Regions from separate parts of the Micromonospora sp. NPDC000089 genome, predicted to be linked through region 2. Evidence: riboswitches for the same ligand, from Rfam matches in the RefSeq annotation. Region 2 holds a riboswitch; the other holds the start of a gene.

Region 1 (7,017 bases), on a different contig from region 2:
GTCCGCGCCCAGGCCGCCGCGCCCGACGGCGGCGCAGAGTTCAGCTCGGCCCGCAACCGGCTGCGTGGCATCGTCACCGCCGTCGTGCGGGACACGGTGATGGCGCAGGTCGACATCCAGGCCGGCCCGTACCGGATCGTCTCGCTGATGAGCCGGGAGGCCGTCGACGAGCTGGACCTGCGGGTCGGCTCGGTGGCGGTCGCCGTGATCAAGTCGACCACCGTGGTGGTGGAACGGTCCGGCCCGATCGCCGGCGCCAGGGGAAGGACCAGCTCATGAGGACACTCCGGATCCGGGCCGGCCTGGTCGCGCTGACCACCCTGGCCGTGCTGGGTGGCGTCGCGTCCTGCGGCGCCGACGACCCGGCCCCCTCCGACGCCGGCGTCACCGGCCCGGTGACCGTGTTCGCGGCGGCCTCGCTGACCGAGTCGTTCACCACGCTGGGCCGGCAGTTCGAGGCCGTCCACCCGGGCACCACCGTCACGTTCAACTTCGCTGGCAGCTCGGCGCTGGCCGCCCAGGTCACCCAGGGCGCCCCGGCCGACGTGTTCGCCTCGGCGGCCCCGAAGAACATGGCCGCCGTGGTGGACGCCGGCGACGCCGACGGCTCCCCCACCGTCTTCGTCCGCAACCAGCTGGTCATCGCCGTGCCCGCGGGCAACCCGAGGAAGGTCACCGGGCTGGCCGACCTGGCCCGGCCGGGGGTGAAGGTGGCGCTCTGCGCCGAGCAGGTGCCCTGCGGCGCGGCGGCGGCGAAGGCCCTCGGCGCGGCGAAGGTGGCGCTCACCCCGGTGACGCTGGAGCAGGACGTCAAGGGCGCCCTGTCCAAGGTGAAGCTCGGCGAGGTCGATGCCGCGCTGGTCTACCGCACCGACGCCCGGGCCGCCGCCGGCGCCGTCGACGGCGTCGAGTTCCCGCAGGCCGCCTCCGCCACGAACGACTACCCGATCGTCGCGTTGCGGCACGCCCCCAACCCGGCCGGCGCGCGGGCGTTCGTGGCGTACGTGCTGTCCGCGCCGGGTCGGGCCGTGCTCACCGCGGCCGGGTTCCAGCCGCCGTCCGGGTCGTGACGGCCCGCTCCGGCACCGCGCCGGTCGGGCGTACCCGCTCCCCCGGTCGGCGGGTTCCCGTGGCGTTGCTCGTTCCGGCCCTGCTCGGGGTGCTGTTCCTGGTTCTGCCGCTGGCCGGGCTGCTGGTGCGCACCCCGTGGGCGTCGCTGGCGCAGCGGCTGGCCGCACCGGGCGTGCTCACCGCGCTGCGACTGTCCCTGCAGTGCGCCACCCTGGCCACCCTGGTCTGCCTCGCGCTCGGCGTACCGCTGGCCTGGCTGCTGGCCCGGGTGGAGTTCCCCGGCCGGCGGGTGGTCCGGGCGCTGGTCACCGTGCCGCTGGTGCTGCCGCCGGTGGTCGGCGGCGTGGCGCTGCTGCTGGTCTTCGGCCGGCGCGGGCTGCTCGGCGGCTGGCTGGCGGACACCTTCGGGGTGACGCTGCCGTTCAGCACCACCGGGGTGGTGCTCGCCGAGGCGTTCGTGGCCATGCCGTTCCTGATCATCGCGGTGGAGGGGGCGCTGCGCGGCGCCGACAGCCGGTACGAGGAGGCCGCCGCCACCCTCGGGGCCGGCCGCTGGACCACCTTCACCCACGTCACGCTGCCGCTGGTCGCCCCCGGGGTGGCCGCCGGGGCGGTGCTCTGCTGGGCCCGGGCGCTGGGCGAGTTCGGCGCCACCATCACCTTCGCCGGCAACTTTCCCGGCCGCACCCAGACCATGCCACTCGCGGTCTACCTGGCCCTGGAGACCGACCTGGACGCCGCCATCGTGCTCAGCCTGATCCTGCTCACCGCCTCGGTGGCGATCCTGGCCGGGTTGCACGACCGCTGGCTCACCGGCCCGTGACCGGCCCGCTGCTCGACGCCGACCTGGGGGTGCAGCGGGGCGGGTTCCGGCTGGACGCCCGGGTCACCGTGGCCGCCGGTGAGGTGGTGGCGCTGCTCGGCCCGAACGGCGCCGGCAAGACCACCGCGCTGCGCGCGCTGGCCGGCCTGCAACCGCTCACCGCCGGGCACGTCCGCCTCGCCGGCGTCGACCTCGACCGACCGGCGGCCCGGGCCTGGGTGCCGCCGGAGCGGCGCCAGATCGGCGTGGTGTTCCAGGACTACCTGCTCTTTCCGCACCTCACCGCGCGGGACAACGTGGCGTTCGGGCCGCGCCGGCAGGGGCTGGACCGGCGGGCCGCCCGGGACCGGGCCGCCGGCTGGCTGGACCGGGTGGGCCTGTCCGGGTACGCCGGGCACCGGCCCCGGCAGCTCTCCGGCGGGCAGGCGCAGCGGGTCGCGCTGGCCCGGGCGCTCGCCGTCGACCCGGCCCTGCTGCTGCTGGACGAGCCGCTCGCCGCGCTGGACGCCCGGACCCGGCTGGACACCCGCGCCGAGCTGCACCGGCACCTGGCCGACCACGCGGGCGCCGCGCTGCTGGTCACCCACGACCCGCTGGACGCGCTGGCGCTGGCCGACCGGCTGGTCATCGTGGAGGACGGCCGGGTGGTGCAGGAGGGCGACGCGGCGGAGGTGACCGCCCGGCCACGCACCGACTACGTGGCCCGGCTGGTCGGGCTCAACCTCTACCGGGGCCGGGCCGAGGGTCGGCTGGTGCGGCTGGCGGGCGGCTTCGCCATCGCCACCGCCGACCCGTTGACCGGGGACGCCTTCGTGGTGTTCCCGCCCGCCGCGGTCGCCCTGCACCCGCACCGCCCCGACGGCAGCCCCCGCAACGCCTGGCCGGCCACTGTCGCCGGGGTCCAGCGGCACGGCGACAACGTGCGGGTCCAGCTCGGCGGCGACCTGCCCGCCGCGGCTGACGTCACCCCGGCGGCCGCAGCCCAGCTGCGGCTGGCCCCCGGGCAGCGGGTGTGGGCGGCGGTCAAGGCGGCGGAGACCCGCGCCTACCCGGCCGCGCCGCCCCCGCCCTGACGGCTCACGCCCGACCTGGCCCGCCGCCCGCACGCTGGCCTGGCGCGCCGCCCGAACCCCTTGTTCAGCGGTCGGCGGACTGGCCGGGGGGCGTCTCGTAGACGTCGGGGACGCCGTCCTGGTTCAGGTCGACCGACTCGGCCTCGCAGACCCGCCGGTACACCCGGGTCCGGGCCCGCAGCACGACGGTGGCCAGCAGCGCGGACAGCAGCGAACCGGCCAGCACCGCCACCTTGACGTGGTCGTCGCGCGCGCTGCCCAGCCCGAAGGCCAACTCGCCGATCAGCAGCGAGACGGTGAACCCGATGCCGCCGAGCAACGCCAGCCCGAGCACGTCCAGCCAGTTCAGGCCCTCGTCCAGGTCAGCCCGGGTGAACCGGGAGACCAGCCAGGTGGCGAGCAGGATGCCGACCGGCTTGCCGACGATCAGGCCGACCAGGATGCCCAGCGCCACCCGGTCGGTCAGCGCGGTGGCGAGCCCGGCCAGGCCACCGACGGTCACCCCGGCGGACAGGAAGGCGAAGACCGGCACCGCGACCCCGGCCGAGAGCGGCCGGAACCGGTGCTCGAAGTGCTCGGCCAGGCCCGGGCCGGCGTCCGGCCCGCCGGCGGCCTCGCTGCGGATCACCGGCACGGTGAACGCCAGCAGGACGCCGGCCACGGTGGCGTGCACCCCGGAGGCGTGCACCAGCGCCCAGGTGACCCCGGCCAGCGGCAGCAGCAGCCACCACGAGCGGACCCGCCGCTGCACCAGCCAGCCGAAGATCGCCAGTGGCACCAGCGCGCCGACCAGTGGCCCGACCGACAGGCTGGAGGTGTAGAAGGCGGCGATGATCATGATGGCCAGCAGGTCGTCTACCACGGCCAGGGTGAGCAGGAAGGTCCGCAGCGCCGAGGGCAGGAACCGCCCGATCACCGCCAGCACGGCCAGCGCGAAGGCGATGTCGGTGGCGGTCGGGATCGCCCACCCCCGCGCGGCCCCGCCGCCGGCGCCGGCCGCGATCAGGGTGAACAGCACCGCCGGTACGACCACCCCGCCGATCGCGGCCGCCACCGGCACCGCCGCGCGACGCGGATCGCGCAGGTCCCCGGCGACGAACTCCCGCTTGAGCTCCAGCCCGGCGACGAAGAAGAAGATCGCCAGCAGGCCGTCGGCGGCCCAGGTCGCCAGGGTGAGGTCCAGGTGCAGCGCCGAGGGGCCCACCCGCAGGTCCCGTACCGACTGGTAACCGCCGGACCAGGGGGAATTCGACCAGATAAGGGCGAGCAGCGCCCCGGCCAGCAGCAGCGCCCCGCCGACGGTCTCCTTGCGCAGGATGGCGGAGATGCGGCTGGTCTCGCCCCAGGAGCGGCGGGCGAACAGGCTGGTACGGCGCCGGTCGGCGTCGGTCACGGAAACTCCTCGTCGGCAGGGGTCGCGTCATCCATCGCCGACCAGACTTCCCGGCACACCAGGGCCAACCCTATCCGCCGTCACGCCGACCACATCGACCTTCGTACGACCGACGGCCTGCCCCTGGTCCCGCAGTACCCCGCGCCGGCCCGGCGGAACCCTCCCCGGCGCTCACCGACCCGCCGCCACCTGCCGGATTCTGGCGGCCCCTCCGACGGGGCGACGCCCGGCCGGTGGACCGGCCGGGCGTCGCCGTGGTGCGCCCTCGGGGAGAGGGTGGTGCGGCCCTCGGGGAGAGGGTGTGGTGCGTCAGACGCTGAGCCGCTGACCCGGGAAGATCAGGCCCGGGTCGGCGCCGACGATGCGCTTGTTGCGCTCGTACAGCGCCTGCCAGCCGCCCGCGACGTTCTTCGCGTCGGCGATCTCCGACAGGGTGTCGCCGGTGCGGACCAGGTAGTCGCCGCTGGCCGCCGGGGCGGCGGGCCGCTCGCTTCGGCTCGACTTCGTGGAAACGCGCTCGGCCTTCTCCGTGCGCGCGGACCGCTCGGACCTGTGCGTCCGCTCCGACCGCTGCGCCCGCTCCGACTTCTGCGAGCGCTCCGACTTCTCCGAACGCTCGGACTTCTGCGCGGACTTCTCCGAGCCGGACGAGTAGCTCTTGGTCGAGCCACCCTTCTTGCCACACACCGGCCAGGCGCCGATGCCCTGACCGTCGAGCACCTTCTCGGCGATCGCGATCTGCTCGCCCCGGCTGGCCAGGTCGGCGCGGGCGGCGTACTTCTTGCCGCCGTAGCCGGCCCAGGTGCCCGAGGTGAACTGCAGGCCGCCGTAGAAGCCGTTGCCGGTGTTGATGTGCCAGTTTCCGCCGGACTCGCACTGGGCGATCGCGTCCCAGTTGACGCTGGCGGCGCTCGCCGGAGCGGCCGGCGCGAGCACCGCGGCGACCCCGGTGGCCGCGCCGACGGCGAGCGTACCGACGGCGACGCGGCGCGAGCTGACCCGTCGGTGACGGGCGATGTATCGAGTTGCCATCTGTGATCCCTCCACGCCGACGAGGTGAGCTGTCGGGTTCGGGCCGAGGAGCCCGGCCGCCACTGGCGGCTTCACCCCGAGGTGACGTGCACCGAGGAACGTTGGGTCCCCCGCTCCATGCCCATGGGACAAGGTCCAGCGGCCGGCGGCATGGATTAGGCGTTACCGACCGTGGTGTCCGCGATGGCGGACCGGATCGACGTTAGGAGCCGTTTCTGCACTTTGCCCACCTCTTGTGAAGTTCTTCACCCGGTCAGGCGACGACCGGACGCCCCGAGTTGCGGACCGTCCACAGGAGCGGAGAATGCCCGCCTCAATGCGGAGAACGCTGCCCCTGACCGCTCGCGGCCGTCTCCGCCGAGCAGCTCAACTCTCCCGGTTGGAGCTGCACGGCGCTCGGCCGCCACACCTCGACCCGGTCACCCACCACTCTGGCCAGCAGGCAGGAGCCGCGCCGGTCGGCGCGCAGGGCGAGGCCGATGTGGCCGTCGAGCGTGGCCACGTCCCGGCGTACCCGGGGGTCCAATCGCATCCGGTCGAGCAGGGCGCCCACCGACGCCTCGGTGGCGGCGGAACCGGTCGGCAGCTCGCGGCGCAGCCGCTCGTCGACGCCGGCCGGCAGGGTGGCCGCGGGGCGCGGGGTGACCGGGGCGCCGGCCGGACACTCCACCTCGGTCACCGGATCGACGGCGTCGCTCCGGTAGCGGAGCCGATGACAGAGCGCGACCTCGGCGTGGCCGTCGTCGGCGCCGTCCCAGGTTTTCGTGGTCGCCTCGCCGTGCGTGCGCACCACCAGGGACACGCCGTCGCCCGCACCCCGGGTGGTGCCGTCGAGCGCCACCAGCTCGACCTGGTCCCGCCCCGCGACGAGCCGGCCGAACTCGTCGGCCTGCCACGGACGGTCCCGGTCGATAGCGGCGGTCAGCTCGTCCAGCCGGTCGCGTGCCTGCTGCCGGGCCAACCGCTCCGCGTCGCCCGGCGCCGCCTCATGGACCGCACATCCGGACAGCAACAGCCCCGACGCCAACAGCGCACCGACGATCGCCCGCCGTGCCGCACTCCCCCGCATGACCGCATTCTGCCGGTCGTACGCCGGTCGCACCGCCCCGCACGGCCGCGGGACCCCGTCATCCGGCCGGGGCCCCGCGGCGCGCGGTCAGAGTGTCCGGGCGAGACGGTCGGCGAGCACCCGGGCGAACCGAGCGGGGTCGGGCAGGTCGCCGCCCTCGGCGAGCAGCGCCATGCCGTACAGCAGCTCGGCGGTCTCGGTCATCGCCGGGGCGTCGTCGCCGCGCTGCTGCGCGTCGCGCAGCCCGGTTACCAGCGGGTGCGTCGGGTTCAGCTCGAGGATCCGCTTGACCGGCGGGAGCTCCTGGCCCATCGCGCGGTACATCTTCTCCAGCGTCGGGGTGAGGTCGTGCGCGTCACCCACGATGCAGGCCGGCGAGGTGGTCAGCCGGGACGACAGCCGGACCTCCCGGACGGTGTCGGCGAGCGCCTCGCGGAGGAAGGCGAGCAGACCGGCGTACTCCTGGGTGCGCTGCTCCCGCTCCGCCTCGGCCTCGGTGCGCTCCTGCTCGGTGTCCAGGTCGACCTGGCCCTTGGCGATCGACCGCAGCGGACGG
Region 2 (7,017 bases):
GGCGGGCCTGCGCCGGGTCGTCCACCGCCTGCTCACCCTGGTCGCGGCCGCTGCCGTCGGCGCCGGGATGCTCGCCGTGCCGGCGCACGCCGCGCCCTCGCCGGAGGAGATCGAGGCGGCGATCGACAAGCAGTGGGAGCAGCTCGAGCCGACCATCGAGCAGTACAACGAGGTCCGGGCCAAGCTGAAGGTCAACCGCAAGAAGTCGGCGGACCTGCAGAAGAAGATCGAGCCGCTGGCGCTGCAGAGCGAGCTGGCGATGAGCCGGGTCGGCGACCTGGCGTCCCGCTACTACATGACCGGCCCCTCGCAGGAGCTGGGCGCGCTGCTGGTGAGCGCCAAGCCGAGCACCCTCACCGAGCAGCTGACCATGCTGGACCGCCTCGCCGCCAAGGAGCACAAGGACGTCGAGGGCGTGCTGGCGGTCCGCCGCAAGTACGACGGCGAGAAGCAGAAGCTCGACGCGCTGATCGCCGACCAGGCCGCCCAGGAGAAGCTGCTGGCGACCAAGAAGACGCAGATCAACGCCGAGATCAAGCGGCTGCAGGCGGCGATGCCGAAGACCACCGTCAAGGTGGACGGCTGCCCGACGGTCAACGGCGTGGTGAGCAGCGCGGCGCGTACCGCCATCCGGACGGCCTGCGCGCAGGTCGGTGACCCGTACGTGTGGGGCGCCACCGGGCCGAGCTCGTTCGACTGCTCCGGGCTGACCCAGTTCGCGTACAAGGCGGCGGGGATCTACCTCACCCACTTCACCGGTGCGCAGTGGGGCGAAGGCAAGTCGGTGTCCCGCTCGGAGGCGCGCCCCGGCGACCTGGTCTTCTTCTTCAGCGACCTGCACCATGTCGGCCTCTACCTGGGCGACGGCAAGATGGTGCACGCGCCGCGGACCGGTAAGCCGGTTCAGGTCACCAACATCGACTACATGCCCGTCGCGGGCTTCCGCCGGGTCAGCTGACCCGTCTGGCAATGGCGTGGGCCCCGGCGAGAGCCGGGGCCCTTTCGCCATCTGAGAACCATCAGTACGGAGCGTCACGGCAGGGCGGGTTGCGGATCGATAACGGTCGTCTCTACTCTGGTCCTTCGTCGGCCGCCATGAGGTCCGTCCATCCCGGGCGGTAACGGCCGGCACCGCCGAGTCGCCTCCGGGCGAGCCGGGGACCCAGGTACGCCGGGGTGAATCCGCAGCCACTGCGGTAGGGCGCTCCCTTCCCGCCCGAACCCGTCAGCTAACCCGGTAGGCGGTCGCGGAAGAAGGAGCACCGAAGCCCGGTGGCACACCATGCCCCGCGGCGACCGTCGCTCCGGTCGACACTCGTCGGCCGGCGCCCGGCTGCGCCGCGTTCCCGCTGGTCCCGCTGCACCGTCGCGCTGGCCGCGCTGGCCGGGGCCGCCGTCGTCCTGACCGGCGGCGCCACCGCGGCGCACGCCCAGCCGTCGGTCGCCGAGATCGAGAACCAGATCGACCAGGACTGGAACCGCCTCGAGCCGCTCATCGAGCAGCACAACGCGACCCGCCAGGACCTGGCCGTGAAGCGCCGGCAGGCCGCCGCGCTGGCCCGGCAGATCGAGCCCCTGCAGCTGAAGGTCGACCTGGCGATGAACCAGGTCGGCGGGCTGGCCGCGGAGGCGTACAAGGGCGAGCAGGTCTCCACGGTCAACGCCCTGCTGGGTAGCCGCTCGCCGAGCGAGCTGGTCGGCGAGCTGGAGCTGCTGGACCGGTTCGCGTCCCGGCAGCAGCGCGAGGTGCGCACGGTGGTCGAGCTGCGCGACGAGCTGGTCGCCAAGAAGGCGCCGCTGGACGAGATGGTCGCCCAGTTGGCCCGCACCGACGCGCAGCAGGCGGCGAAGAAGAACCAGATCAACGCCGAGATCGCCAAGCTGCAGAAGCTGCGGCTGTCGGTGTACGGCAACGGCGGCGGCGGCCCGCTGCGGCCGGCCCCGTGCCCGGCCGGCTATCCGGGTGGCCCGGCCGGCGTGGCGGTGAAGTTCGCCTGTGCCCAGATCGGCAAGATCTACGTCTGGGGCGCCGCCGGGCCGGACAACTTCGACTGCTCCGGCCTGACCATGGCCGCCTGGGCGAAGGCGGGCGTCTCCATGCCGCACAACGCCCGGGCGCAACGGGCGGTGACCGCCCGGGTGAGCCGGACCGACCTGCGCCCGGGTGACCTGGTCTTCTACTACAGCGACATCCACCACGTCGGCATGTACGTCGGCGGGGGCTGGGTGGTGCACGCGTCCCAGGCCGGCAAGCCGATCACCATGAAGCGGGTGGACGACGGCCAGGTCAACAGCTACGGCCGACCGGGCTGACGGCGGTGGCCGGCGTCCGCCGTACCAGCGGGGGCGCCGGCCCCTCGGCGGCCCGCGGTCAGCGGGTCGGCCAGGTGCGCCAGTTCTGCCAGGAGCGGCTCGGCGTCGGCCCGCGCTGCCCCTGGTAGCGCGACCCGTAGACGGCGGAGCCGTACGGGTGCTCGGCCGGCGACGAGAGCCGGAAGATGCAGAGCTGCCCGATCTTCATGCCCGGCCAGAGGGTGATCGGCAGGTTCGCCACGTTCGACAGCTCCAGCGTCACGTGCCCGGAGAAGCCGGGGTCGATGAAGCCGGCGGTCGAGTGGGTGAGCAGCCCCAGCCGGCCCAGGCTGGACTTGCCCTCCAGCCGGCCGGCGAGCTGGTCACCGAGGGAGATCACCTCCAACGTGGAGGCGAGCACGAACTCGCCCGGGTGCAGCACGAACGGCTCGCCCTCGGGCACCTCGACGACCGAGGTCAGGTCGTCCTGCTGCTGCGCCGGGTCGATGTGCGTGTAGAGGTGGTTGTTGAACACCCGGAAGAGCCGGTCGAGGCGTACGTCGATGCTGGACGGTTGCACCAGGGTCGGCTCGAACGGCTCCAGGGCGAGCGTTCCCGCCTCGATCTCGGTGACCAGGTCCCGGTCGGAGAGCAGCATCGGCACACCATATCGAGCGGGCCGGCTGACCTGCGTGTCGGACTGCGCGTTCGTACACCAGTTCGATAGAATGTCGGCATGGCTTCCTGGTCCGCATTCGCCGCCGACGAGCCCCGCCTCGCCGACGGGATCCGCCTTCTCCTCCAGCAGTACGGTCCCGGCTTCGGTTACCTGGCCACCGTCCGCGCCGACGGTGGGCCCCGGGTGCACCCGGTCTGTCCGCTGATCACCGACGAGGGGATGTTCTGCTTCGTCGTCGACTCGCCCAAGCGGCGCGACCTCGAACGCGACGGGCGCTACGCGTTGCACTCCTTCCCGCCGGAGGAGAGCGACGACGAGGCGTACGTCGCCGGTCGTGCCCGGCTGGTGGTCGACCCCGCCCGGGTGGCCCGGGTGGCCGAGATCGGTCGCGCGGCGCCGCAGGTCGACTGGCGGCTCTTCGAGTTCGACGTCGAGGCCGCGATGCTCACCCGACGTGGGAACGGTGGGGCGTGGAGCCCCGAGGGGGGCAGGCCAGCCGTCCAGGTCTGGCTCGACCCACACTCCCCGACGCACCGCGCCGGAAGCGTCGGCGTGCCCGATCAACGCCCGTCCCGGCGCGGCCGGCACGGTTTCGACACCCGGCGCACCGCCGCCTGAGCTCGGCCGTCGGCAAGCGGCCCGAGAAACGCCGGTGCCGGCCCCGTCGCGAAGACGGGGCCGGCACCGGTGTTCGTTCGAGCGATCAGGCCGCGCGGTAGGCGTTCCATGCGGTGATCATGCGGCTCGCCTGACCAGGGGTGAACTGGTACATGCACGAGTCGTAGGTGTAGTCCATGAAGTTGGTGATCGGGTCCTTGCCGGTCGCGGTGCAGGTGTCCCGCCCGGTCGGGCACTGGTACGCCGGCGACGCCTCGGCCGGCGTGTCGCCGACGCTGTCGCCCGAGCCGGAGCAGCCGCCCTGGAAGGTGTGGTAGAGGTTCAGCCAGTGGCCGATCTCGTGGGTGCCGGTGTCGCCCTGGTTGTAGTTGGTGGCGGTGCCACCCGGCAGCGACTCGTTCAGCGCGACCACGCCGTCCATGCTGTCCAGGCTGCGCTTCGGGAAGGTCGCCCAGCCCAGCAGGCCGTCGCTCAGCTCACCGAGGTAGAGGTTGAGCGTGTTCTTGCCGCCCTCGCGCAGCGAGGACTTCATGCTCCGCTCGGCGCTCGAGCCCTGCACGATCGGGTACCAGGCCGCGTTGGTCACGTGGTGGACCTTCTGCAGCTGGAAGCTGAACGCGGTCGGGGCGCCGCCGGTGGCACCGCTGTAGGCCTTGTTGAGCACGTCGATCTGCGAGGTGACCAGCGAGTCCGGGATGTTGCCGCCGGCCCGGGTGGAGTCCCGCTGGATCACGTGCACCACGACCGGGACGGTCACGCTGGCCAGCGTGCTGCCCGAGCCGGCGCCGGCGCGGAAGCTGGACGGCACGCCGGACCGCCGCTGGCCCAGCACCGAGGCCAGGTCGGCCTCCCGCTCACGGACCTGGGCGGCGGTCAGCTCGTTGGGTTCGTGCTTGGCGACGGCACCCTTCTTGACCCGGGCGTCCGCATGGGTCGACGGGGCGTCGGCCGACCCGCAGGAGGGCGCCCCGGCGGGCGCGGCGGAGACCGAAGCAGCGGGAACGGCGCCGACCGCGGCCGTGCTGAGCAGCAGCGCGAGGGTCGTCGACGCGACACCGGCGGTACGCCGGGTCAGCAGGTTGGGACGGAGTCCCATGGGCCCACCTCTTTCTTCCGGCACGACAGGGGGTGTGTCGCACCGGGTTCGGGAACGTGCGGCAGACGTTACAACCGATCGACGGATTTGAGAACGGCCCTATGTTGCCGGCAGGAAACTTTTCCCGCGGCTGGTGACGGTCGGTGATCCATCGATGACCTTGCGCCCTGGGTCGGCGGCCGGGGTGCCTGCGTGCGCGGGGGTGGTCACCTCAGGTACAGTGGTGCCGCCTGCGGGTGTAGTTCAATGGCAGAACATCAGCTTCCCAAGCTGACAGTGCGGGTTCGATTCCCGTCACCCGCTCCACGCGCGAAGGCCCTGCCCAGGACGAGAGTCCTCGGCAGGGCCTTCGACCTTCCGCGGTCCGCAACCGCGCCCTTCCTTCGCCCCGCCTTCTTCACCTTGCCGGTGCCCTCGCGGCCACCTCGTCCGGATTCCTGCCAGAGTCGGTTTCCACACCGTTCGCGGCCGCCGCTGGTCAGCCTCGGCGTCATCTCGCACCGAGCCGGCCCGGCTCCGACGCCCGCCCACGGATGGCCTCGACCCGGCCAGATTCGCGTCGCATCCCTGGAACCGAGCTCGCTGTGCGCGCCGTACTGCACGGGTGATCGCCCCTTGAGCGAAGAATGGACCACGGTCGCTGATGAGCCCTCTTCCCCGTGGCAGGGCTGGCGACTCGCGGCGCGAACCGGTCTTCCACCGCGCATCGAGTCCGGCCACGCCGGGCCGTCGACAAGCCCCGGCACCTGTCGGCCTCGCCGCGTTGACGGTTCAAGGATCGGCCGAGGTGAAATCTGGGCTCTTGGGCGTTCCCTGCCGTCGTTCGTCATGGACCGTGTGGCGGCCGAGGGGCTGGCCCCTACCGTTTCGCCCGCTAGGACGGGCAGTAAAGGATCAGGTGACGAGACATTGAAAGCCTCTCAGCTTCTGGGGCGCTCCGCTTCTGTCGGTGCCCGGGTACGAGTAGGAATGCGACGCGGCCGCGTAGCGTCCGCCTTCGTTCTTACCGGCCTGCTCGGTTCACTGGTGACTCTCCCCGCCGCGGCTCCCGCCGCGCCGATTGATACGACCGCGACGAGCGGAACCATCAACCACGTCGCCAGTGTGGGTGCTACGGCTCTGGCGTTCGGCAGTGATCTGGTGGTGGCGGGCCGCACGGTCGAGAACCCGGTGAATCGGAGGTACGCGTACACCTTCGGCGGGGGAGGCAGCACGCCCAGCTGGACGTCGGACTGGCAGGAGATTCCTGGCGGCTTTCTGGGTTGTACACCCAAACCGGGTGTCGCCGGGGACCTGTTCCAGGCTTATGTGGTGGTCACCGACGACTGCGGCAACTCTGCCGGGCGTCTGTGGATGCAGGTGGGTCGCTGGGATTGGAACACCCCGTTCTTCAACAACGGCTGGGTCCAGATTCCGATGAACTTCGAGGCCTTCAGCCCGCGGGTGATGCTGAGCAAGGCCGGAAAGCTGTACGTCGTCGTCACCGCCGAGGACGGTAAGGTGCTCTGGCAGAATCTGAACACTCTCACCGGCGTGTGGAGCGGTTGGACCGAATTGAGCACGCCGTCGATGTCCCCCGACTCAGCGACCCCAGCTATCGTGGAGTTCAAGGGCGCTCCTGCCTTCGCGGTCGTGGGCAGTGACCGGAAAGTTTACGTGGGGTCCTTCGTGGGCAGGGAGAACCCGAGCTGGAAAGCCCTTGAGGGACTGGTTGCCTTCGGATCCACCCCGGCTCTTGCGGTGACGGGCGACAATACGTTGGCCGTTTTCGCGTTGACCGACGAACTCAGTCCCAAGATGTACTACCAGGCGGCCAACGCGCCCCAGAGCCTCTATAGTGCCCAGTGGCGTACCAGTTTCAAGCAGGTGCCCGGGCAAGGTGTCTTCTCCGACTTGTTCAGCGAGGGTCCCACGGCTGTCACGGTGCCCGGCGGAGAGGTGCACCTCTATCAGACGAGTTGGATTCAGTCGTCCGCTCTGACGCAGCAGTTGCGTACGCTCTCGGTGGAGAGGATCAGCGCGACGGATCCGGACTTGAAGTTCAGCAACGGATACCAGGGCTGGCAGACCGTTCCCGGGGTGACCGGCTGAGGCGGTCCCCGCCCCAGACGCGAGCCCCGGTCAGGGTCCCTCGACGGTCCAGGATCGGGCCGGTCGGGCCCGCGAAACAGGCGATCTGAAGGTGGTATGACCCAGAGTCATAAACATGACTCTGGGTCATACTGTTTTTCACCGGGGTTTTCCTGGGCCGACCCGCCCACACGTTCCACGTTGGCCGGGCCGCGAGCAAGGCCGCCTGCGGAGCGCCGCACCCGCGCCGGGTACCGGCGCA

The links. A riboswitch is a leader RNA that binds a small molecule or an ion and turns the genes downstream of it on or off. The one in region 2 is predicted to bind cyclic di-AMP.
Region 1: another riboswitch for cyclic di-AMP. It lies ahead of ACFY3U_RS17720 (transglycosylase family protein); the one in region 2 lies ahead of ACFY3U_RS07425 (NlpC/P60 family protein).

What each region holds. Positions count from the first base shown of each region.
Region 1 is NZ_JBIAZT010000009.1:10,707-17,723, forward strand. Features, by position in the region: gene ACFY3U_RS17695 (molybdopterin-binding protein) at 1-279, shown strand, start outside; gene modA (molybdate ABC transporter substrate-binding protein) at 276-1,070, shown strand; gene ACFY3U_RS17705 (ABC transporter permease) at 1,067-1,894, shown strand; gene ACFY3U_RS17710 (ABC transporter ATP-binding protein) at 1,891-2,967, shown strand; gene nhaA (Na+/H+ antiporter NhaA) at 3,032-4,360, opposite strand; gene ACFY3U_RS17720 (transglycosylase family protein) at 4,670-5,392, opposite strand; cyclic di-AMP (ydaO/yuaA leader) riboswitch at 5,392-5,564, opposite strand; gene ACFY3U_RS17725 (hypothetical protein) at 5,706-6,461, opposite strand; gene htpG (molecular chaperone HtpG) at 6,549-7,017, opposite strand, start outside.
Region 2 is NZ_JBIAZT010000003.1:177,478-184,494, forward strand. Features, by position in the region: gene ACFY3U_RS07420 (NlpC/P60 family protein) at 1-958, shown strand, start outside; cyclic di-AMP (ydaO/yuaA leader) riboswitch at 1,123-1,259, shown strand; gene ACFY3U_RS07425 (NlpC/P60 family protein) at 1,273-2,313, shown strand; gene dcd (dCTP deaminase) at 2,372-2,950, opposite strand; gene ACFY3U_RS07435 (pyridoxamine 5'-phosphate oxidase family protein) at 3,029-3,589, shown strand; gene ACFY3U_RS07440 (zinc metalloprotease) at 3,675-4,685, opposite strand; tRNA gene ACFY3U_RS07445 (tRNA-Gly) at 4,918-4,991, shown strand; gene ACFY3U_RS07450 (hypothetical protein) at 5,655-6,776, shown strand.